DNA from 2 places in the Sinobaca sp. SA16-1 genome. Region 2 is predicted to be linked to the other one. Evidence: a T-box and tRNA genes for the amino acid it is inferred to sense, from the RefSeq annotation. Region 2 holds a T-box; the other holds one or more tRNA genes.
What was found. A T-box is a leader RNA that pairs with one kind of tRNA and senses whether it is charged. The one in region 2 lies ahead of AC5W2J_RS09100 (valine--tRNA ligase), so its partner is inferred to be a tRNA-Val.

Region 1 (4,435 bases), 140 kb from region 2:
AAAGGGATGGACGCTCAAAAGGTATCAAATGAAGAGTTCGGCATGTACACCATAGAGGAGTGGATAGAAGCGACCAACTATAAAAGCAAGGCGCAGCTTAGAGAAATTTCCTAAATGATCCGGCCTCTTTTTAATGAATATTTTTTTGACTGTAGAAGAATAAAAATAAAGGAAATTCCTCTTTTGGTGAAGAAATAGTATCTATCGCATGTATTAGGAGGGGTTTTTATGGAAGAGATAGAAATTGGATATGTATGGTTGAGCAAAACGCAGTTAGATTGCGATGGAGGGAAAATATTCATTCATGAAAGTGAGGAAGGTATAAAAGACTGGAAAGTCGAAATTTATCAAATTTCTAATCACTTCACTGAGGAATTATTAAACCGAGAGTCAATTCCTATCAAGGTTACTAATTCTAATTGGGAAGAATATACTGGATATGTGGATGTAGATGACATTGGTTATGGGGAAAGAATCAATATGTATCTAAATGTACATGAAAAATTGGAATTTAGAGATATAACTCCTAATGAATAAATTAAAAGCACTCTCCAGGCGAGGGTGTTTTTTTCGTTGCAATAAAATGATAGAGAATGATAGAAATTTTGCTATATATAGGAGCTATCCTGAGATATCGGAGCCCCTAAAGGAGTATGGTGAGATTTGTGAGGCCCTAAAGAGATAAGATGGCGAGAAATGCGAGGCCCTAAAAGACTCAAAGTCAACTCGTTATTCATTGGAAAACTACTAAGAAACCCTAATATAAAAAATGGTTAGATATATGGGCACATAATAGGGATCAAGACATTTCCGACTCCCTAAAAGGAGAAAAACGGACATTTCTTACATCCTAAAAGAATGTTAACAAATGATAATATAATATGGCTTTATAGCAGATAACCTGCAAAAACATGAAGTCTATTTTTAGCTACCTGTAAAAACCTATATTAGAATGCTGTTATAGAAGCCTATAAGCTCATTTGAAAATACTACAAATTACTACATGTGAGGTAAGAAGCCTGCAACGGCTGCAACGCTAAATTATCCACTTAGAGAATGTTAGAAAATGTGGGAATAGAAAACGTATAGGAAGGAGGATGACATGCAGCAAACTACTTAGAAAAACTTAGTGTTAATTAATACGCAGAGAGGAACTTGTCAAAACTTGACATTTCTTTTAATGGGAAAGAGCTTATAGTATATTGCGAACTACTTAACAAAACTCGACATATAACCCTATAAGAGGGTGAAGGATATATAGGGAGCTACCTGCTTAAACCTGCCATTCGTCCGTATAAGAGAAGGTGCCTCACAAAACCTCACTTAGCAGCATACAGGGTTATTACATAAGTTTGAGCCGATTCATAAGTTTACTCATGACTTTTTAAGTACTTATGAACGCTGGAAGTCTTGATGTATAAGGGAGGGGAGTGGTTATTACATAAGTTACATGATTTTTTTCATATCTTATGTGTTTGTACATATTATATAGAAGAAACAAGAAAGGAATAACGTGGGGTAGTTTTATAAATATGGAGTTGAAATGAGCCTTAAATGACCGCTTTTATAAAATTTTCCCCAGATTTTCCCCATTTACGTTGTACCAGTTTATATACCAGTAACTGTATTAGTTTTAGACATAAGAAAAAGCCCTCTATACGAAGGCTTGCAGTGTTTGTGTTATGGTGCCCCGTACTGGGCTCGAACCAGTGACCTCCACCCTGTCAAGGTGGCGCTCTCCCAGCTGAGCTAACGGAGCAGCTGGATAGATGAACCTTTATTAATTTACCTTGGACTGGCAGGGTTTGTCAATACAAAAAGCAAATATGCTATAATATTTAGTGAATCGAAGTACTTAGGAGGCAGGTTTTGGATGAATAAAGCATACATAGGAGCCTGTATCATGAATCAGAATGGTGTTTTCATCGAGCATGCTGTACTTCTTGTTAACGGCGCCCAAATTGAAGCAGTAACAGACGAAGATCACATACCAAAAGACTATAAACAGATAAACGTACGGGGAAAATATATTACTCCGGGTTTGATTGATGTGCATACCCATCTTGGCGTACACGAAGAAGGCATCGGACCGCAGGGTGCTGATTTTAATGAAACAAGCCAGGCCGTCACGCCTGCTGTGCGTGCAATCGATGGAATTCATCCGTTGGAGGAAGGCTTTGAGCTGGCACGCCGGTCTGGAGTAACTACCGTACAAATTCTCCCTGGAAGTGCCAATGTAATCGGCGGGGAAATGGTCATTGTGAAAACAAGCGGACGGATTGTCGATGAGATGGTGTTGATATCACCATCTGGTATGAAAGCAGCGTTTGGAGAAAATCCTAAACGTATACACTCCAAAAAGCCCTCCGGTCCGGTTACACGAATGGGAAATGCGGCGTTGTTTCGGGAAACCATGATAAAAGCGCAGAATTACAAGGATAAATGTAATAAAGACCCAAAAACGCCAAGAGACCTTGGTCTGGAACAGCTCGTTTCTTTACTGGAAAAGCGTATTCCACTCCGCGCTCATGCGCACCGGGCCGATGATATTGCTACTGTTGTCAGGCTTGCTGAAGAATTTGATCTCCGCTACACGATTGAACACTGCACGGAAGGTCATTTAATTGCTGAGTTTCTCGCCCGCCATCAGGTGACAGCATCGGTCGGCCCTACGATGTCCACGAAATCCAAAGCAGAGTTGTCCAATAAAAGCTGGGAAACACTGTCCGCTCTCGAAGAGAATGGGATCGATTACTGTATCACAACCGATCATCCGGTAGTCGGCATCGACCACCTGCTTACTTCGGCAATGATGGCGCATAAAGAGGGACTAAGTGAGGCAAAAGCTTTGTCTTCCATTACGTTGTTTGCTGCGAGGCATCTGGATATGGCAGAAACGAAAGGATCACTTGAAAAAGCCAAAGATGCAGACTTTGTTATATGGAGCCATCATCCTTTTAATGTACAAAGTCTGGTGGAGCAGACTTTTATAGAAGGAAAGCCGGTATATTCAAGATAGGACACACAAGCTTTTCAGATCTTTCATAGGAACACTAGAGAAACGTTGACCGATGTGTTAAGATTTGATTTATTCAACAGTAAAAACATCCGGAGGGTACCTATGATAGATTTTTGGATGAGAACGCAGGAGTTTTTCATAAACCTGCCCTGGATTGATATAGGATTTGCTATATTAATATTTTTTCTCATATTCTTTTTAAGACGATATTTAACCACATACATTTTCAGACTGCTGATTCGCATAGCCAAAAAAACGCCGACTGATGTGTTTACAAATGTAATTATTGCATTTGAAAAGCCGCTTCGGTTTTTCTTTGTCATACTCGGTTTGTATTTAGCGCTGCTTTCCCTTCCTATACAGGGGGAATACATGGGAATCGTTAACCGATTTTACCGTACAGCTATTATTATAGTAATGGGCTGGGGGCTTTTTAATTTCACGGCAGCTTCTTCTTCCATGTTCTATAAACTTTCCAGTAAAATGGACGACGGGGAAGACAGTATGCTTCTGCCGTTTCTCTCCCGCATCGTCCGCTTTGTAATATTGGCCCTTACGATTACCATTATCGCCCACGAATGGAATTATGACATTAACGGCCTGATTGCCGGTCTTGGCCTGGGCGGCCTCGCCTTTGCTCTTGCAGCCCAGGAAACGCTCAGTAATTTTCTCGGAGGTATTATTATCGTAACGGAACGTCCTTTTAAAAAAGGAGACTGGATTGCTTCTGCTACGGTGGAAGGGTTTGTAGAGGATATTAATTTCCGGAGCACAAAGATTCGAACCTTTGAAGATTCGCTCGTAATTGTTCCTAACAAAACCCTGGCCCATGAAGCTATTACCAACTGGTCGGAGATGGGAAAGCGTCAGATTACCTTTAATGTAGGCGTGAAGTACGGAACGCCGAGAGCAGACGTGCAGCGGGTAGTAGAACGTATAGAAGATACGCTTCGGGAAAATACCAAAATTGATAATGAACTTATTATCGTCCGCTTCAGCGAGTTTAACTCTTTTTCCCTTGATATTTTTGTGTACTTCTTTACGAAAGCGACGGGCTGGGTTGATTGGTTTGAAGCAAAAGAAGACATTAATTTTGAAGTGATGCAGATCTTGGAAGAAGAGGGCGTGGAGATCGCCTTTCCTTCCGAGTCGGTTTATATTGAAAATGCTTCTGCAGAGGCATGGCCTGATTCCATTAAGCAGGAAATTGCAGAAAAAACAAAGCAGGCAGAGCATTCTAATAGGTAACAAAATCCCCCGGCTGCGCAGCCGGGGGATTTTAATGCATAGAAATCTTTAAGCAAGCAGAAACTGAAGAAAAGCTTTGTTGGCAGCGGACAGCGATTCTTTCCGGCGGTGGGCCAGAGCAAGCGTCAGTGATATAGGCGGATCGAGAGGTATACCTGCCAGTTTTTC
Region 2 (4,435 bases):
GGAAAAGCTTGTCAGCATGAAACGGGCGGGCGCTGACCTGATTGTTACGTATTTTGCATTAGACGTGGCAAAATGGATTGATGAAGAACTGTATTAGAAGTTACTGCCTGACTGCCTTGCAGCAGGCAGTTTTTCCTTATTAAAGAAAGGTCGCAGGTGAAAGCGGCATTTGTTATCCTGAAAGTAGATTATAAAAAGGGAAGTGACAGCGATGAAATCCTATGAAAAATCCACAGCTGCTTTTGAAAAAGCAAAACCGTTAATGCCGGGCGGTGTAAACAGTCCTGTTCGTACATACAATTCGGTGGGACATCCTGCCGTGTACATGCAGAGCGGAAAAGGTTCCAAAATAACCGACCTGGATGGAAATGAATACATCGACTATGTTTTGTCATGGGGCCCGCTTATTTTAGGCCATGCCCAGGATCATGTCGTGGAGCAGTTAAAGGCAGTAACCGAAAAAGGAACAAGCTTTGGTGCGTCTCACGTGATGGAAATTAAACTTGCCGAGCTCGTTATTGATAGAGTGCCTTCTATCGAAGTCGTTCGAATGGTTAATTCCGGCACGGAAGCAACAATGAGTGCTCTCCGCCTGGCCCGCGGTTTTACCGGACGTGACAAGATTCTTAAAATGGAAGGCTGTTACCATGGGCACGGAGACTCTTTATTAATTAAAGCCGGTTCCGGTGTTGCTACGCTTGGCCTTCCGGATAGTCCCGGTGTTCCGGAATCGGTTGCCTCCAATACGTTGACCGTGCCGTACAATGATCTGGACAGTCTGCAAAAAGCATTCGACGAATACGGGGATGAAATTGCTGCCGTTATATTGGAACCGGTCACAGGCAATATGGGTGTGGTGCTTCCGGAAGAAGGATTTTTGGAAGGCGTCAGAGACATTACGAACCAACATGGCAGCCTGCTGATCTTCGATGAAGTAATGACAGGCTTCAGAGTCGGCTATCACTGCGCTCAGGGTGTTTATAACGTAACGCCTGACATAACGTGTCTTGGGAAAGTTATTGGCGGAGGACTGCCTGTAGCAGCTTACGGCGGCAGGCGCGATATTATGGAACAGATAGCGCCGAGCGGCCCGATTTATCAGGCTGGTACCCTGTCAGGAAATCCGCTTGCGATGACAGCCGGATTTGAAACGTTAAACCAGCTGAAGCCGGAAGACTACGAGACGTTTGACCGTCTTGGTACACTTCTGGCCGACGGCCTGCATGAAGCGGCCCAAAAGCATGGTATTCCTCATCATATTAACAAAGCAGGATCAATGGTTGGCTTCTTTTTCACAGATGAAAAAGTCGTTGATTTTAAAACGGCCAAAACGTCGGACCTGGAAATGTTTGCGGCATACTTTAGAGAAATGATGGCCCAGGGTGTTTCCCTTCCTCCTTCTCAATTTGAAGGGATGTTTCTTTCTACTGCCCATACAGAAGAAGATATTGAAAACACGGTAAAAGCCGCCGAAAAAGCTTTTTCCGTGATTAAAAAATAAAAGTAATTTGCATTGACTGACAGGCAGGGCTCTGCTTAAAATAGAAGCATACCAAACAGCATAAATAAGAAAGCATAGATAGGGAAGAGTACGGATGACGCGCTTGTACAGAGAGAAGGCAGCCCAGCTGAAAGGCCTTTCCTGTGCGGATCCCGAAGGTCGCCCCGGAGCTTTTCCTCTGAAATGAAGTAGGAGGAGACGGCAGGTACCGTTATACCTAAGTGTGTGACGCTGGCAGACAGCGGCACAAATAAAGGTGGTACCGCGTAAACTCTTTTCGTCCTTTGCAGACGAAAAGAGTTTTTTTATTTGCACAAAAAGCAAGCTGACTTTCTACTAAAGGAGAACGATAAAATGGATAAGATCAACCAGACCGATATGCCGACCAAGTACGATCCACAGGCGACCGAAGCCAAATGGTATCCCTATTGGACGGAAGGGGAGTTTTTCAAAGCCGAAGGCAGTGGGGATAAAGAACCGTACACGATTGTTATTCCGCCTCCTAACGTTACCGGAAGGCTGCATTTAGGTCATGCCTGGGATACGACCCTGCAGGATATTATTTCCCGTTTGAAGCGGATGCAGGGCTATGACATGCTCTGGCTTCCCGGCATGGATCATGCCGGAATTGCCACGCAGGCTAAGGTCGAAGGAAAGCTGAAAGAAGAAGGGACGAACCGGTATGAAATGGGCCGGGAGGCGTTTCTTGAGAAATCGTGGGAATGGAAAGAAGAGTATGCCGATTTTATCCGGGAGCAGTGGTCCAAAATCGGCCTGTCCCTGGATTATTCCAGAGAGCGGTTTACCCTGGACAAAGGCCTGTCGGATGCGGTTCGTAAAGTGTTTGTCACGCTATATAATAAAGGGCTGATCTACCGCGGGGAATACATTATTAACTGGGATCCGGATACAAAGACGGCTCTCTCAGATATAGAAGTTATCTACAAAGACGTGCAGGGTTCTTTTTATCATATGGCCTATCCATTGGCGGACGGCAGTGGATCGATTGAAGTTGCGACCACGCGTCCGGAAACGATGCTCGGCGATACAGCAGTCGCGGTACATCCGAAAGACGAACGCTATGCGCATCTGATCGGCAAAAAGGTAGAGCTGCCTATTGTAGGACGGGAAATAGAGATTGTTGCAGATGATTATGTAGAAATGGATTTTGGATCCGGTGCCGTAAAGATTACGCCGGCGCATGATCCCAATGACTTTGAAATGGGCAACAGGCATAACCTGGAGCGTGTCCTTATCATGGACGAGTCTGGAAAAATGAATGAAAACGCCGCGAAATATGAAGGGCTGGACCGCTTTGAATGCCGCCGTCAAATTACAGCTGATCTTAAGGAGCAGGGCGTGCTGTTTAAAGTGGAAGACCATATGCATTCGGTCGGGCATTCGGAACGAAGCGGCGCCGTTGTAGAACCGTATTTATCCACGCAGTGGTTCGTAGATATGAAGCCGCTTGCTGAAAATGCGATTGCTCTGCAGCAGAAGGAAGAAAAAGTACATTTTGTGCCGGAACGTTTTGAAAAAACGTACCTGCACTGGCTTGATAACATCAGGGACTGGTGCATTTCGAGGCAGCTGTGGTGGGGCCATCGGATTCCTGCCTGGTACCATAAAGAAACAGGCGAAATGTATATCGGCATGGAAGAACCGGCGGACGCTGAAAACTGGGTACAGGATGAAGACGTGCTGGACACATGGTTCAGCTCAGCGCTTTGGCCTTTTTCCACGATGGGCTGGCCTGACGAGCAGTCGGAAGATTTTAAACGATTTTACCCGACTAATGCACTCGTAACCGGATATGATATTATCTTTTTCTGGATTTCCCGGATGATTTTCCAGGGGCTTGAATTTACAGGGCAGCGTCCGTTTGAAGATGTGCTGATTCATGGACTGGTACGGGACAGTGAAGGCAGGAAAATGAGTAAGTCACTCGGCAATGGTGTTGATCCTATGGACGTCATTGAGAAGTACGGAGCCGATGCGCTGCGTTTCTTCCTTGCTACCGGTACAACCCCCGGAAACGACCTGCGTTTCCAGTGGGAAAAGGTAGAAGCCAACTGGAACTTTGCCAATAAAATCTGGAACGCTTCCCGCTTTGCGCTGATGAATATGGACGGATTGACTTATGAAGAAATCAGCCTGGAAGGCGAAAAAACAATGGCTGACCGCTGGATCTTGACAAGACTGCAGGATACGATTCAAAGCGTAACGAGGCTGATGGATCAATATGAGTTTGGAGAAGTTGGACGTCTGCTGTATAACTTTATCTGGGAAGATGTATGTGACTGGTATATTGAAATGGCAAAACTGCCGCTTTACGGAGACAGTGACGAGCAAAAGCAAATGACCCGTTCGGTGCTGGCCCACGTACTCGATCAGACGATGAGACTGCTGCACCCGATTATGCCATTTATTACCGAAGAAATCTGGCAGCACCTGCCTCACCAGGGAGATTCCATCACAGTAGCGGCATGGCCTGTTGTAAACCAAGACCTGGCTGATTCCGAATCCGTTGAGGATATGGAGCTGATCAAGCGTATCATCCGCTCGGTACGTAATACACGTGCAGAAATGAATGTAGCGCCGAGCAAGGAAATTGAACTGCTCGTTAATGCAGCTTCCGAGAAGGAACTGCAGCAGCTGCTGCGCGGACAGGAGTATCTGGAGCGCTTCTGCAACCCTGAAAAGCTTACGATTAATACAGGACTGCAGGCGCCGGAAAAATCCGTATCCCACGCATTGACCGGAGCAGACCTTTATATGCCTCTGGCCGGGCTGATCCAGCTGGACGAAGAGATTGCCAGGCTTCAAAAAGAAAAAGAAAAACTCGATAAAGAAGTAGAGCGGGTACAAAAGAAGCTTGCGAACGCAGGCTTTACGAGTAAAGCACCTGCCCACGTTGTGGAAGAAGAAAAGCAG

Region 1: it has a tRNA-Val gene. The T-box ahead of AC5W2J_RS09100 (valine--tRNA ligase) is inferred to sense a tRNA for this amino acid. The anticodon was not compared.

What each region holds. Positions count from the first base shown of each region.
Region 1 is NZ_JCAKFL010000003.1:364,767-369,201, forward strand. It holds gene AC5W2J_RS09860 (hypothetical protein) at 1-114, shown strand, start outside; gene AC5W2J_RS09865 (hypothetical protein) at 229-537, shown strand; tRNA gene AC5W2J_RS09870 (tRNA-Val) at 1,684-1,759, opposite strand; gene AC5W2J_RS09875 (amidohydrolase) at 1,874-3,019, shown strand; gene AC5W2J_RS09880 (mechanosensitive ion channel family protein) at 3,122-4,267, shown strand; gene AC5W2J_RS09885 (LysR family transcriptional regulator) at 4,316-4,435, opposite strand, start outside.
Region 2 is NZ_JCAKFL010000003.1:229,567-234,001, forward strand. It holds gene hemB (porphobilinogen synthase) at 1-97, shown strand, start outside; gene hemL (glutamate-1-semialdehyde 2,1-aminomutase) at 212-1,501, shown strand; T-box leader at 1,568-1,789, shown strand; gene AC5W2J_RS09100 (valine--tRNA ligase) at 1,856-4,435, shown strand, end outside.